2 linked regions of the Anaerocolumna sp. AGMB13020 genome follow. The protein of the gene in region 1 interacts with the protein of each later gene in a pairwise test. Links are inferred from orthologs where the notes say so. Each region holds a gene or a part of one and is shown in the gene's direction. Other genes may lie near its edges.

Region 1 (10,933 bases):
GCCGAAAGACTGGTCAACCTCCAGTCATGGCAAAGTAGACGTCACTACTGCACTGGAAGTATCCTGTAACTATTTCTTCTATGAAATGGGATGGCGCTTAAGTCTTAATGGAAATGATTCTAATAAGACTGCCATCGGACTTGAAAAGCTATCAAAATATGCTACCTTACTGGGTTTGAATAAAAAATCAGGAATTGAGATCGAAGAAGCTGTACCAAAGAGCTCCGATATGGATGCAGTTCGTTCCGCCATTGGACAGGGTACGAACAATTATACACCAGTACAATTAGCCAGATATGTAACCACTGTAGCCACAGGAGGAACCTCCTATAAACTTACTCTTTTAAGCAAGGTAGTTGATAAAAACGGTAAGGTACTGGATAAAAATGAGCTTGAGAAGGATAAGAAGAACAAGGAAGAGAAAGAAAATGAAAAAGCTCAGGAAGAGGAAAACAGTAAGACAGAGCAGATTGACTCTATAAGCAGTACTTACTGGAATCTGGTACATGAAGGAATGTATAAGGTTGCAAACGGTAGCAGAAGTTCTGTGTCCTACCTGTTCAAGGATTTTCCTGTAAAAATTGCAGGTAAGACTGGTACAGCACAGGAAAGCCGTTCAAGAGGAAATCATGCGTTATTTGCTTCTTATGGTCCTTATGAAGATCCTGAAATTTCTATGATTGCTGTAATACCAAATGGTTATGCCTCCAGCAACGCTGTTGAGCTGAGCAAGAATTTATACGGCTATTACTTTAATGTAGATGGCTTTACAGATCCAGAGGGAAAAGCTATTATGCCGGAATCCCAGACAACATCCTTTACTGATTAAACCAAAGCGACAGCAGCGTCTTTGGTTTTGGTTTATCAGTTTGTTTTATAAGTTAAGTTATCAGGAGGTGTTTATGAACAACCCAGTTATTATAAAAGGCAATAAATATGGTATAATAGTTGTATTAGACAGTGATATGGACTATGAAAGCTTAAGAGAAAAAATAGCAGAGAAATTTCGGGAATCGGCGAAATTTTTTGATAAAGCTCAGATGGCTCTGAGCTTTGAGGGGAGAAAGCTGACCAACGAACAGCAAAGGGATGTACTTAATATCATTGCAGAAGAGACAATGCTTCATGTAGTGTGTGTGATTGAAGATGACCCGGGACAGGAAGAGAAGTTCAAAAAAGCCTTGGATGAAAAGCTTCTGGAATTATCCAATGCCAGCGGGCAGTTCTACAAAGGGAATCTTCGTTCCGGACAAGTTCTAGAGTCAGAAACAAGCATAATCGTAATTGGTGATATCAATCCCGGAGCCAGAATCGTATCGAAAGGTAATATCATTGTACTTGGCTCTTTAAAGGGAAGTGTCTTTGCCGGCGCCTCGGGTAATAACAACTCTTTTGTAGTTGCTCTTGACATGAATCCAGTTCAGATACGAATTGCAGATACCATAGCAAGATCTCCGGATAAACCGGAAAAAACAGCAGCGAAAGAAACCAAAATTGCTTTTTTGGAAGATGGAAATATCTATATAGAGCCTTTGAGTAAAGAGGTTATAAATGATATAAACTTATAATAAGTTTTTGGAGGATAATTTAATGGGTGAAGTAATAGTAATAACATCCGGCAAGGGTGGAGTAGGTAAGACAACAACAACAGCCAATGTAGGAACAGGCCTTGCAAAGCTTGACAAGAAAGTAATTTTGATCGATACAGATATAGGTCTTAGAAATCTGGATGTAGTTATGGGCTTAGAGAACCGTATCGTTTATAACCTGGTGGATGTAATAGAGGGAAATTGCCGTGTGAAGCAGGCACTCATAAAAGATAAGAGATATCCTAATCTGTATCTGTTACCCTCAGCACAAACAAGAGATAAAACAGCAGTTACACCGGAACAGATGAAGAAACTTGCAGATGAACTGCGAGATGAATTTGATTACATAATAATGGACTGCCCCGCAGGTATCGAACAGGGATTTAAGAATGCAATTGCAGGCGCGGACAGAGCATTAGTGGTTACTACCCCTGAAGTCTCAGCTGTAAGGGATGCTGACCGTATTATCGGTCTCTTAGAGGCCAATGAAATGAAGCAGACACATTTAATTGTAAACCGCTTAAGACCGGATATGGTTAAGAGAGGGGATATGATGTCCAGTGAAGATGTTGTGGAAATACTTGCTATCAGCTTAATTGGTGTTGTACCCGATGATGAGAATATCGTTATCTCAACCAATCAGGGAGAACCTTTGGTTGGTACCAGTACATTAGCTGGACAGGCTTATATGAACATTTGCCGCAGAATTTTAGGGGAGGAAGTTCCATTCCTTGATTTAAAGGGAAAACAGGGACTGTTCAATTGGCTGGCTAACTTACTAAAGAAGAATTAGGGAGAGGAGTATTAAAATGGGATTAGCTGATTTTTTCAAAAAAAAGACTTCAAGCGGTGTTGCGAAAGATCGTCTGAAGCTGGTGCTTGTCTCAGACAGGGCAGGATGTTCACCGGAATTAATGGAGCAGATAAAGAATGATATTATTGCCGTTATTTCCAGGTATGTAGAAATTGACACAGAAGGACTGGATATTAAGATTACCCAGACAGAGTCTGAAGGTAATAATGGGACTGTACCTGCGTTGTTTGCAAATATTCCTATAAGAGATATGAAGTCCAATAAATAATTGAAAAGTTAGGGTAAAATTATGTTTCCATTTAAAAAGTACAGTATAAGTAACTATGATTTCAGTATAATGACTTTGGTGATTATTCTAAGTGGTATTGGAATATACCTGGTTCGAATTGTCGATGAGGGCTTTTTCTTAAAGCATGTAATGGGTCTTTGTCTTGGTGTTTTCATACTGGTTTTTGTATCACTGGTGGACTATCATTTCATAAGTCAGTTCTATATTATACTATACTTTATAAATCTGATACTCCTGGTAGCTGTTAAGCTGGTAGGAGTAGAACATTACAGCGCAAGACGATGGCTTGATCTAAAAGTATTTGAATTTCAGCCATCGGAATTGACCAAGATCATACTTATCATTTTTATGGCAAAACTCTTAGTGATATTTAAAGAAAAGATGAATAAATTCTATGTATTCCTACTTTTGTCGGCACTGATAGGAATTCCAACTTTTCTTATCTTAACACAAACAAATTTATCTACGAGTCTTGTTATTCTGTTTATTTTTGCTATAATGATATTTGCAGGTGGATTAAGCCTTAAAATAATTCTGCCTATTCTTTTGGTTGCCATACCAGTTTTAATTGGTACTCTATGGGGAATACAGAATAATTATGATATCTTTTTCCTTACGAATTATCAGCAGACAAGAATAGAAGCATTCTTGAATCCTGAGGCTGATAAGTCCTCCGATACCCTCTATCAGCAGGATAATTCTGTTGAGGTCATCGGATCTGGTAAATTAACAGGAAAGCTTTTTACAGAAGGCAAAGATGCCATACAAAGCGATACTTACGTTCCGGTCGCTGAAAGTGATTTTATCTTTTCGGTAGCGGGAGAAAGTCTTGGATTTTTAGGCGGCTGTGTTATTATAGTGCTATTATCAATTATCATTTTTAAGTGTCTTATCATAGCAAGCCATGCTCCTGACAGATTGGGACGTATGATTGCTACCGGGATTTCTGCTATGTTTGTGTTTCAGATGTTTGTCAATATCGGTGTAGCGACAGCTGTACTTCCTAATACCGGTATCCCACTGCCTTTTGTCAGTTACGGACTCAGTTCCATGATAAGCAGCATGATATCCATCGGAATCATAATCAATATAAATTTACAGAGAAAATATAGAAGGGGGTAACACCACACATGAATATTGGTATGATAGCACATGATGCAAAGAAAAAATTAATGCAGAATTTTTGTATCGCATATCGAGGCATATTAAATAAGCATGAGCTTTATGCAACCGGAACCACCGGTAGATTAATCGAGGAAGTAACAAACTTAAATATCCATAAATATCTGGCAGGTCACTTAGGTGGTGAGCAGCAGATGGGTGCTCAGATTGAGCATAATCAGATGGATTTAGTGATTTTTTTAAGAGATCCCCTTTCACCCAAATCCCATGAACCAGATGTTAATACAGTAGTAAGGCTTTGTGATACACATAATATCCCCTTGGCTACCAATTTAGCATCAGCCGAATTAATGATAAAGGCTCTTGACAGAGGTGACCTTGACTGGCGTGAAATATTACGCTCTTGATATGAAAGCTGATAAGACAATGAAGAAAAAACTGTTTTGTATTGTAGTGTCTGTTTCACTGCTCACCGGGTGCAGCAGTAACGAAAATCTTGCGTTGCCCTTTTCAGATACTGCTGACACGAATCAGGTGTATACTAATTATACCGATGAGTTAAGCAGTGATCAATCTGATTTTTTTGCATCTGAGCTTGTAGTAATACCGGACGAACTAAATCACATGTCGGATTCTGCTATAACGGCAGAATCTTCTTTAATTGTCAATGATACGGATAATGATGTGATTTTTGCCAATAATGTATATGAAAGATTATATCCAGCCAGTCTTACGAAATTGATAACTGCACTGGTGGTACTGGAACAAGGTAATCTGGAGGATACTGTAACAGTAAGTTATAATGCTTCTCACATAACGGAAAGCGGAGCTAAGTTATGTGGACTGAAAGAAGGCGATACCATTAAGTTAAAGGACCTTCTTTATGCATTTCTTATCTATTCCGGAAACGATGCAGGGATCGCTATAGCAGAGCATATAGGAGGTACGGTAGGTGAATTTGCAAAAATGATGAATAAGGCTGCCAAAGATGCAGGCGCGGTTCATTCAAACTTTGTGAATCCCCATGGATTACATGATGATAATCACTATACCACTGCATATGATTTGTATCTGATATTTCATCAGTTGGTGAAGTATGAGGAATTCCTTTCTATTATTAAAACTACGGAATATACTGTAACATATGAAGATGCTTCTAAGGAATCAGTAACTAAGACCTTTCTTACGACCAACCGTTATCTTAAGGGGACAGAGAATGCACCAGAGGGAATAACTGTACTAGGCGGTAAGACAGGAACAACCAGTAAGGCAGGTAACTGCCTCATTTTGTATAGCCAGGATAAAGATAATAAAGATTATATCTCCCTTATTTTAAAAGCAGATAACGGTAACAGTCTTTTCACACAAATGACAGATCTACTGAAAATGATTAAATGACCGATTTCTATATTATAAGAACATAAAGCTGTTCCTATAATCGGATGGATGGCGGAAAAGCACCGTTTTTTATCAGAAAATTAATTTGCAATTTCTGATAAGGTATATTATGGTTGTGCTTTAGGTGAAAATATACTATAATGAAACTGTATTAAGGAATTATTTATAAGTTTTCACCTAATTAAATACACATCTTAAGGAGGAGATTACAATGATACAGATAATAGCAGGCGAAAAAGGTAAAGGCAAGACCAAAATACTGATCGAAAAAGCTAATCTCGCAGCAAGAGTAGCAAAAGGCAATGTAGTTTATCTGGATAAGAACAATAAGCATATGTATGAGCTAAGCAACAGGATAAGGCTTATTAATGTGAAAGATTATTGTATTGAGAATCCCAGCGAATTTATTGGTTTCTTATGCGGTCTTGTATCACAGGATCATGATCTGGAAGCTGTTTTTCTGGATAGTTTTCTAACCATCGCCTTTGTTGAAGGTGATCTCTTAACTCCCACCTTAAAGAAAATCGAGAAAATTTCAAAAGAATATGATGTGGATTTTACCCTGAGCATTTCCATGGCAGAACATGCCTTTCCTGAATTAATGAGAGAAAATATAGCAGTAGCTTTATAAAATATACACAAAATAGGAGGCAGGTTATGATTAACCTGCCTCCTATTTTTACGCCCATCGTTATTATTCGCTGCGAAGTCTTCCGAAATAACTCAGAGCATACAAACCTGCAATACCTACCAGAGCGTAAATAATTCTGGATACTACTGTCATGTCACCAAATATTACTCTTACAAGGTCAAATCCCAAGAAGCCGATAAGACCCCAGTTGATGGCGCCGATGATAACAAGCGTCAATGCGATATAATCTAATGTTTTCACTTGATTACCTCCTTCTTGCATTCAATATTGTTTCCAATTATGTACAAAATATTCTTCCTGAAAAATGTAGGTATTTACAATTTATTTTCTGTTAAAATATGAGTCTAAAAATATTAATTTAGGGCTTTCATTCTTCTCTGGTAGAAAGTATAATAGATAAAGATATATAGAAGTTAAGTTAAGATTTTTTACCACTTACAACATAAAAAAGGTGCATATAAACAGAATTATTTCTTACAGTAAGAGGAAAATATTATAAGTTAGCTTGTATAGAAGAGTAGAAGATTTCAAGCGCAGATATTGATTTTTCTAATGCAGTAAAGCTGTTAAAGAAAATAAAATCGATTCTGTATCAGAAATCGGAGGGGGTTTTAATTTGGGTTCTGATAAAAAAGTTGCAAAATTCAGAAGAGCCAGGACAATCAATATTGGATTCATAACATTTTTTATTATTTTTGTCTATGTGATTGTAAATATTTATATGTACTTCACAACGGAGCATTTAACCATATATGAAGTGAAGGAAGGTTCAGCTGCTGATGACTTTGTATTGGACGGGCTTATTTTTCGAGATGAGAAAATTGTAAGTACAGATACTGCCGGATATATAAATTATTATCATCGTGATGGAGAACGCGTTGCCAAGAATTCGGTGGTTTATTCCGTAGATGAAGGTAACGCCTATGCAGAAGAATTGGCTGCTGATAATACCAGTACTTCAATATCTTCCGATGATTCCCTGGCTATCAAAAGCGAAATCACAGATTTTCAGAAAGATTATAACAGCGGTGATTTTACATATGTATATCAACTAAAAGAAGAACTAAAGAATTCATCCATGCAGATATACAATGACAGTATGCTGACAAACTTAAAAACCTTAATGAAAGATAAGACTGCTTCCTTAAAAGTTGCAAAAAGTGATACAAGTGGAGTGGTATGTTATTATACGGACGGATATGAAAATCTGAGTGCGGATGCCGCTACTTCCGCCACTTTTGATAAAAGTACCTATCAGAAGACGCAGTTGCGAACCAACAAGCTGCAGGATAAGGGGAATGCGGTATATAAAATTATAACAAATGATAATTGGAGTATCCTGTATCTTCTTGATGAAGAACAATATAATAAAATAAAGGACAACGAAAAAGTTACAATAATCTTTACCTCGGACGGACTGAAACAAACTCTGCCGGTTAAGATATTTCAGAAAGGCAATGATTATTATGCACAAGTAACCTTAACACGCTATATGCCAAGATATATCAATCAGAGATTTATTTCTACGGAAATTGTTATAAATTCAGCAGAAGGGTTAAAGATACCCATTACTTCCATTGTTGAGAAGAAGTTCTATCAGGTTCCTCTTTCCTATTTTAGAAAAGGCGGGGATTCCAACAAAGAGGGTTTAACACGTGTTGTTACCTCTTCAAGTGATGGTAATGAAAAAACTACTCATGAATTTATCGCTACGGATATCTATTATCAGGATGAAAAATATGCCTATGTTGACACAAATCTTTTCGGAACAAGAGATATGATAATCGGGGAAGATGAAAAGGATACTTTTATCTTGGATAAGACGGAAACCTTTAAAGGAGTTTTTAATGTAAATAAAGGATATGCAGTTTTCCGCCAGATTGAAATACTTTATCAAAATGAAGAATACTGTATCGTTAAGAAAAATACAGTTAACGGATTATCCGTGTACGACCATATAGCTTTAGATAGCAGTACGGCAACAGAACAAGCCTTAATATATTAATGAAAATTTAGCATAATAATATAGCTCCTTAAAATCAACCAGGAAAGGATGACATAATTTTGAGTTCTGAAGCAATCAAAAAAAATCTTGAAGAAGTGGAATTAAGAATAAATGCTGCCTGTACCAGAGCAGGCAGGAAGCGGAAAGATGTAACATTAATTGCAGTCAGTAAGACAAAACCTGTTTCGGACATTGAAATAGCTATCAAGGAAGGAATGGGGGTATTTGGGGAAAACAAAGTACAAGAATTGACAGAAAAGTATGAAGTTCTATCGAAAGATTTACAATGGCATTTAATTGGCCACCTGCAGACAAATAAAGTCAAATATATTGTAGATAAAGCTGCGCTCATACATTCGGTTGATACCTATAAACTGGCTCAGCAGATTCAAAGAGAAGCAGAGAAAAAAGGTGTAATCTGTAACATTCTGATTGAGGTAAATGTTGCCAGAGAAGAGAGTAAATACGGTGTTTTTGAAGAGGATGTGTTGCCTTTGATTACAGAAATCGCCAAACTTCCGAATGTTCGGATTTGCGGTTTAATGACAATTGCCCCCAATGTGGATGAACCTGAAAAAAACAGAAAGTATTTTAGAAAATTGCGACAATTAAATGTTGACATAAAAATGAAAAACATTGATAATGTTACTATGGATGTGCTCTCAATGGGAATGACAGGGGATTACGAAGTCGCCATTGAAGAAGGAGCAACAATGGTCCGCGTAGGAACAGGTATTTTTGGGGAACGTAATTATACAAGCCTTTAGAGGGCAGATATAATTACAGATAGGAGACAAGGAGTATGGAAAATATATTTAAAAGTATTTTGGATTCACTAAAGCTTACTGAAGATGAATATGAAGATGACGATTTTGATGAAAAAGAATATAAGCGTGCAGAGAGACAAGAAAAGAAAGCGGTAAAAAACGCCTATCAGCCTGCCTATGAAACAGAAATGTCTTCCCAAACGGTCAATAATGTATTAAATGAGGCAAGAAAAGAAAGGCAGATGAAGATGGAAAGGGACAAATCCGGGCCGAGCAAGGTAGTGCCAATCAGGACAAGCCCCAAGGGTTTTGAAGTTTGTATCATGAAACCTGGTACATTTGAAGACTCTCAGGAAATCTGCGATATGCTGTTATCAGGAAGAGCTGCTGTAATCAACCTGGAAGGTCTGGATGTTGATCTGGCTCAGCGTATTATGGATTTTATATCAGGCGCAGTGTATTCCTTAAATGGTAAATTGCATCAGATATCCAGTTTTATTTTTATCATATCACCGGAATCCGTTGATATATCCGGAGATTATGCAGATATACTACAGAATAATGGCTTTGAAGTGCCTACACTAAATAAGGATTTCTAATAATGGTACAAACAATCTATTCAACCTTTTATATGTTTTTTGTAGTATTGCAGGTAATACTGCTATTATATATGATATCCTCCTGGTTTTCTGGGGGTGAAAAATTCAAAAATCTTCTATCCTTATTAATTGAACCGATTTTAACACCGGTACGTTTTTTGCTGAAATATTCGATTTTCGGCAATCCTGCCGCTGATTTATCGCCTTTGATCAGTTTTGTGTTAATCATGTTTCTACAGGATTTATTTGTAAGATTATTAAACGGGAGTTAAGATGAACACGGATAAAGAAGATAATCTATTAAAGAAGCGGTTATTGGAGTTAGCAAGGACTGCTTATAACAAGAACATAAATACTTATACTGATTTTCTTACACTCCATGATATCAGTATTTTTCATAGTATAAAACCGGAATTACCAAATGTAAATCATGAGCTTTTCGGCGGGTTTGAAACTGCTGAAAGGAAAATTCTATGCTTTTGCGGAGATTCCTCCGTGAAAGCTTTTTCCGATTATATTGCATGTATAAAGATTCTTCCTAACAATAAGAAATTCAGTGATGAATTCAGTCACAGAGATTTTTTGGGTTCTATTATGAATCTGGGAATTGAGAGAGGCAAAATAGGAGATATTCTTGTTAAGGAAAAAGAAGGATTTGTATATTGTGAAGCAAGAATAGGAAATTTTCTGGCAGATAACTTAGAGAAAATAAAACATACAAAAGTTAACTGTGAAGTTATTTATGGGGACTTACCAGATTTTCCGCCGGATTTCAAAGAAATTAAGGGCAGCATAGCTTCGCCAAGACTGGATGCAGTTATAGCCCTTGCTTTTCAATCCTCCAGGAGCGGTATATTGTCATTGATAGCAGGAGGTAAGGTCTATGTTGATGGAAGGCTTATAGAAAGTAACAGCTATCAGCTAAAAGTAAATGAGACGGTATCCGTAAGGGGATATGGGAAATTTATTTATAAAGGCCTTGAGAATCAGACGAAAAAAGGACGGTATTATGTATCGTTATTAAAATACATTTAGGAGGGGAAAAGTTATGATAACGCCGATTGAACTGCAAAGTAAAACTTTTAAATCAGGTATTGGATATGACAAAAAGGATGTAGAAGGTTTTCTTTCTGAATTGCAGAAAAGTTATGAGACCATGTACAAAGAAAACATGGAGTTAAATGATAGGGTTAATACTTTAAATGAAGGTATTAATTATTATAAATCTATCGAAAAGACCCTTCAAAAAGCATTGTTGCTTGCAGAACAGGCAGCAGAGGATACAAAAGAAGCAGCCAGAAAACAGGCAAAAGCAATTGAAGATGAAGCGAACGGTAAGGCACAGCTGATTATATCAGAAAGTTATAAAGAAGTCGTGATGCTGAAACAACAGACAATAAAATTGGTGCAGCAATACGAGGCATTTAAAACACAATTTAAACATCTTGCAGCTATGCAGACAGAGCTGCTGGAAAGTGAAGCCTTTAAAATACATACGGACGAGCTTGATCTGTCCCTGGAAAATATCGGAGCAGTTATTTCTAATAAACAGGCTGCAGTAACCTTGGAGCCTGGAGAGCAGACCGATAAAGAGGAGAAACCCAATGATGCGGGTGTAACGGCGGAAGAGTTAGATGCATTTGAATTCTTTCACTCCTCAGAAGCATAATATATAAGCAATGCCATATTAAATTGCAG
Region 2 (5,073 bases), 5.3 Mb from region 1 along the record:
TATCGAAGTGAAAGAATTACAGTCTGGTTGAATGTTGAGACTCACGAGAAAGGGTACCAGATACTTCAGGGGCTCTATGCCATTGCCTCGGGCCGGATCTTCGGTAAAGGCCTGGGAGAGAGTATGCAAAAGCTTGGTTTTATTCCGGAATCTCATAACGATATGATATTTGCGGTTATTTGTGAAGAACTGGGACTCTTTGGAGCAATTGCAGTAATTCTGCTTTTTGTCCTGGTTATCTGGAGACTATTTATTATTGCGGTAAATGCACCGGATCTTTTTGGAGGGTTAATAGCCACCGGTGTATTAACACATATAGCAGCACAGGTCCTCATTAACATAGCGGTAGTTACCAATACAATTCCTTCTACCGGAATACCATTACCCTTTATATCATACGGAGGAACATCACTTCTTGTGTTGCTGACGGAAATGGGAATTGTGTTAAGTGTATCCAATCAGATTAAGTATGAAAAATAGGTATTTGCTTCCCCATTTGGCTGCAAGCACAAATATAATTAAATTACATATAGTAATACTATATTAGGTTTGAGGTGTACCATGGCATATATTGAAATTGTTGGTGGTAAACAGCTAAGTGGTGAAGTTAACATACAAGGTTCTAAAAATACCGTATTACCAATTTTAGCAGCTACATTATTAATAAACGGTGTTACAAAGCTGAATCATTGTCCGAGAATTCTGGATGTGGAGCATATGATAGAGATTCTCATTGATATCGGATGTACCGTTACCTGGGAAGGCTCCTCTATCATAGTTGATGCAAGAGGTTTATCAACAGATATCGTCCCAACGGATCTTGTCAAGAAGATGCGCTCTTCCATTATATTAATGGGAGCTCTTTTAGGAAGAACCCACAGCGCTGTCATATCTTATCCGGGTGGCTGTACCATTGGTGCAAGACCTATCAATTTTCATTTGGAGGCTTTTAAACAGATGAATGTTGTTCTGGAAGAAGAGGACGGGCTGATTAAATGCTTGACTTCTGGGATTAAGGGAGCGGATATATATTTTCCCTCACCCAGTGTGGGAGCAACAGAAAATGTTATTCTCGCGGCAGTTTTAGGCAGTGGAAAGACCAGAATCTTTAATGCGGCAAGAGAGCCGGAAATTCTTGAATTATGCAAATTCTTGATTTCAGCAGGTGCCAGGATATATGGTTCGGGTACCGGAAGAATTGAAATTGAGGGAGTTGCAGCCCTGCATCAGACGGAATATACAGCACCATCTGATCGAATTGTAGCAGGTACTTACCTGGCAGCAGCTGCCGGTGCGGGAGGAGATGTTGTATTAAGAGGGATAGGCTGCGGTAGTCTTTACGTAGTTATTCAGACCTTAAAACGGATGGGAAGCCGTATAAAATGCAAGGAGGATTCCATCTCTCTTCATTCCGATGGAACAGTAAGGGCAGTGCCAGAGATTATAACAGAACCATATCCGGGATTTCCTACGGATATGCAGTCACAGATCATGTCGGTGCTTATGAAAGCATCCGGAAACAGCAAAATAGTGGAAGAAATATTTGAAGGCAGATATCAGAATGTACCGGAACAAGCCAGATTTGGTGCGCAGATATGTTTACAGGACAGAGTGGCGCATATAACAGGTGTTCCTGCTTTAAAAGCTTCTGAAGTATCCGCAGGTGAGTTAAGGGGGGGAGCAGCACTTGTGATAGCCGGTTTAATGGCAGAGGGTAAAACAATTGTTAACAATCCATATCATATCCAGAGGGGATATGAGGATATATGCAGAGACTTAAGGGCTTTGGGGGCACAGATTGAATATAAAAATGAGTAACTGATGAGAACGTTTAAGGAGTGAATAATTGCCAGGAAGGATAAGGTGCTTTGAGAATGCGACAGGATAAAAACAGCAAAACGATAATAAGCCCTTCGGGGAAACTGTTGCTGTTTGGCCTTCTTGTTTTTCTTGCGGTAATCCTGCTTTATATGACCTGTAATCTGAGGTCGGTTACGATAATCGGCAGCACCCATTACAGTGATGATGAGTTAAAGCAGGAATTACTGACAAGTAAAAGCGATAGCAATACCATACTTTTTTACCTGAGACTGATGTATGGCAAAAAAGAATCAATTCCCTTTGTTGAAAAGATTACAGCAACGATGGTGGACAGGCATACCATTAAACTGCATGTCTATGAAAAATCAGTAATCGGCTGTATTCAGTATATGGGAAGTTATATGTATTTTGATAAAGATGGTATAGTCGTGGAAACTTCTCAGGAAAAACTTGAGGGAGTACCATTTATAACAGGGCTGAATTTTAACAGTTTTATACTGCACGATAAGATAGAGACAGAGAACCCGGAGCTTTTCCCGGTCATACTTAAGATCACTCAATTAATCCAGAAATTTGAACTGGATATCAATACGATTCAGTTTAACGAGGACTATGAGGTAACATTAAAAAACAAACAAAGTATAGTGCTTTTGGGAAAAAGAGATTCCTATGATGAACAGATTGCAAATCTGAAGGGACTATTACCGACGGTACCTCAGAAAAACGGTAAGATTCTTTCCATAGACCTGAAGAATTATATGGAAGGTCAGGAAAAAATTGTTGCGAAGCCTGTCAAATAAAACGTTAAAAAAAGGTTGATTATTTAGTGGATAAAAGATATGATATTTATTAGAATAACCAGTCTTATATTACTAGAAGCTCAATGTTGAATAAGAAAATGGAATCGTATATAATTAATATAATTTTAGGTGTATAGTGAAGGAGGAAGTACCTTGCTTGAAATAAGAACGAGTGAAACAGAATCTACTGCAAAAATACTAGTTGTCGGAGTAGGCGGAGCAGGAAATAATGCTGTAAATAGAATGGTTGAGCAGAATATCAAAGGTGTTGAATTTGTTTGTATCAATACGGACAAGCAGCATTTAAAGAATTGTAAGGCTCCTCAATGTGTACAAATTGGTGAGAAACTTACGAAAGGTCTTGGTGCAGGAGCTCAGCCGGAAATTGGAGCACAGGCGGCAGAAGAGAGCAAGGAAGAACTGCTAGAGATAATCAAAGGTTCCGATATGGTGTTTGTAACCTGCGGTATGGGCGGTGGAACCGGTACGGGAGCAGCACCAGTAGTTGCACAGTTAGCAAAGGATATGGGAATCCTTACAGTAGGCATCGTAACGAAACCCTTTAAATTTGAAGCAAAAGCGCGAATGAATAATGCTCTTGGCGGCATTGAGCGGTTAAAAGAACATGTGGACACATTGATAGTGATTCCTAATGATAAATTAATGGAAATTGTTGACAGACGAACTACCATACCTGATGCGCTTAAAAAGGCCGATGAGGTCCTTCAGCAAGGTGTTCAGGGTATCACGGATCTGATTAATGTACCTGGCCTTATTAATCTGGATTTCGCCGATGTTCAGACTGTCATGAAAGACAAAGGTGTTGCTCATATCGGTATTGGTATTGGCAAAGGAGATGATAAATGTATTAGTGCTGTTAATCAGGCTATTACCAGTCCTCTTCTTGAGACTACCATATCAGGAGCTTCCCATGTTATAATCAATATTTCCGGTGATATCAGTTTGATCGAAGTAAACGAGGCAGCAACTATGGTACAGGAGCTTGCTGGTGAAAATGCCAATATTATCTTTGGCGCCATGTATGATGATGCTACTACAGACTATGTTACCATTACTGTAATAGCTACAGGACTTGACGGAGAGGCAGGCAACAAAGGGGAAGCAAAAGGTCCCAGTTTCCTGAAACAACCAGTGGCCAGACCTGAGTATAAGTTTAATAATCAGCAGTCTCCATTTGAAAAAGCACAGTCTCAGGTGGCGGCTACACAATCTACACCCACTTCTCCTTATTCTGGAACCACTTCTCATTATCCAGGCAGAGAGGCCAATGAGGTGGGAAGTATTAAAATACCAGAGTTCTTACAGAAAAACAAAAACCATAAATAAATAACTTAAGGAAATAACAGCGTAAAATAGCCTGTATTCGAGAAATCGGATACAGGCTATTTTTAATGCAATTGAAAATTCAGGCGCATTGTCCTTCATTTCCCCAGAAGCTTTGTGGAATTAACATATATTTACAAAAGTATAAATATTGTAACAGGATTATATATTATGTCGTTGAAATGGAGGGGATATTGTAAGTGAGAGTAAATGAAAACAGGTTCAACTATTCCAGTATTTGACAAATTAAACGGGCTTTAACAGCTATAATAGGATTTATTATAAATGAAATGAGGGGGTGGCTTTGTATTTAGACGTTTATGTTGATGTTATTTTCATCATAAATTTCATCATGGATTTTATTCTGTTAACAGTAGTAAAAAAAATACTAAGGTATACAGGCTCATCCTTAAGGTGCTGCCTGGGAGCTGCAGCAGGAGCTTTGGGAGCTTGTGTGTTTGCGGTAATTCCGTATTTGAATCATTTCATTCAATTTTTAGCTGCTTACATTTTGTTAAGCTGCCTGTTGGTTAAGATATCCTATGGCAAAAGGAATCGAAAGGAATTTTTAAAAGCAGTAGGGCTCCTTTACATAACCACCTTTTTTCTGGGAGGATTATTGAACAGCCTGTATTATTATACTGGTTTTGGATATTATTTCAGAGAACTGATGCAGGGGAGATTGCTTTCAAAGCAGGGATATCAGAATTTTTATTTGGCAGTTTTGGCAGGGACTATCGGTTTGATTGTTTTTATCAGCCTTTTAAAACGGCTTCGGTATAAGGAAACAGATTATTATAAGACAGAACTTTGTTTTAATGAAAGAACTGTCAAAGCTGTAGGATTTATGGATACCGGAAATTGCTTAAAAGACCCGTATTTCGGGAAACCGGTAATTGTAGCGGAATATACGGTGATTGAACCCTTATTGACGGATTCTCAGAATAATATGCTGTGTAATCTGTTCGACGATTTTAGTAATGGTACTTCTTTACCCGGTAAGAACCAGGAGGAAGTACAACCGGACGAATATCTACCTCTTCGGATGATTCCTTTTCAATCAGTTGGTAAAAAAGGAATATTACCGGCAATTGTACTTGATAAAGTC

Evidence for each region. The genes of interacting proteins can lie anywhere in the genome.
Region 2: the proteins of R2R35_RS00365 (region 1) and ftsZ interact in binary tests that used the Bacillus subtilis proteins (3 or more experiments, as listed by UniProt). The link is inferred for Anaerocolumna sp. AGMB13020 from one-to-one orthologs.

The regions. Positions count from the first base shown.
Region 1 is NZ_CP136910.1:65,230-76,162, forward strand. What follows is about bases 7,674-10,453. They hold R2R35_RS00365 (cell division protein SepF), read left to right. Parts: upstream 7,674-8,671; coding sequence 8,672-9,235; downstream 9,236-10,453. Other genes in these bases: R2R35_RS00355 (HlyD family efflux transporter periplasmic adaptor subunit), read left to right, coding at 7,674-7,869; R2R35_RS00360 (YggS family pyridoxal phosphate-dependent enzyme), read left to right, coding at 7,929-8,636; R2R35_RS24615 (YggT family protein), read left to right, coding at 9,268-9,507; R2R35_RS00370 (YlmH family RNA-binding protein), read left to right, coding at 9,509-10,270; R2R35_RS00375 (DivIVA domain-containing protein), read left to right, coding at 10,284-10,453. Outside these bases: R2R35_RS00310 (penicillin-binding transpeptidase domain-containing protein), read left to right, coding at 1-829; septum site-determining protein MinC, read left to right, coding at 903-1,568; septum site-determining protein MinD, read left to right, coding at 1,591-2,382; cell division topological specificity factor MinE, read left to right, coding at 2,399-2,671; R2R35_RS00330 (FtsW/RodA/SpoVE family cell cycle protein), read left to right, coding at 2,693-3,814; R2R35_RS00335 (methylglyoxal synthase), read left to right, coding at 3,823-4,221; R2R35_RS00340 (D-alanyl-D-alanine carboxypeptidase family protein), read left to right, coding at 4,202-5,212; R2R35_RS00345 (twitching motility protein PilT), read left to right, coding at 5,424-5,843; R2R35_RS00350 (DUF378 domain-containing protein), read right to left, coding at 5,907-6,125; more of R2R35_RS00355, read left to right, coding at 6,481-7,673; more of R2R35_RS00375, read left to right, coding at 10,454-10,904. UniProt on the Bacillus subtilis protein: Cell division protein that is part of the divisome complex and is recruited early to the Z-ring. Probably stimulates Z-ring formation, perhaps through the cross-linking of FtsZ protofilaments. Its function overlaps with FtsA.
Region 2 is NZ_CP136910.1:5,341,311-5,346,383, forward strand. Bases 2,082-4,871 are described here. They hold ftsZ (cell division protein FtsZ), read left to right. Parts: upstream 2,082-2,774; coding sequence 2,775-3,968; downstream 3,969-4,871. Other genes in these bases: R2R35_RS22415 (cell division protein FtsQ/DivIB), read left to right, coding at 2,082-2,621; R2R35_RS22425 (sigma-E processing peptidase SpoIIGA), read left to right, coding at 4,270-4,871. Also shown: R2R35_RS22405 (FtsW/RodA/SpoVE family cell cycle protein), read left to right, coding at 1-480; murA (UDP-N-acetylglucosamine 1-carboxyvinyltransferase), read left to right, coding at 562-1,818; more of R2R35_RS22415, read left to right, coding at 1,875-2,081; more of R2R35_RS22425, read left to right, coding at 4,872-5,073. UniProt on the Bacillus subtilis protein: Essential cell division protein that forms a contractile ring structure (Z ring) at the future cell division site. The regulation of the ring assembly controls the timing and the location of cell division.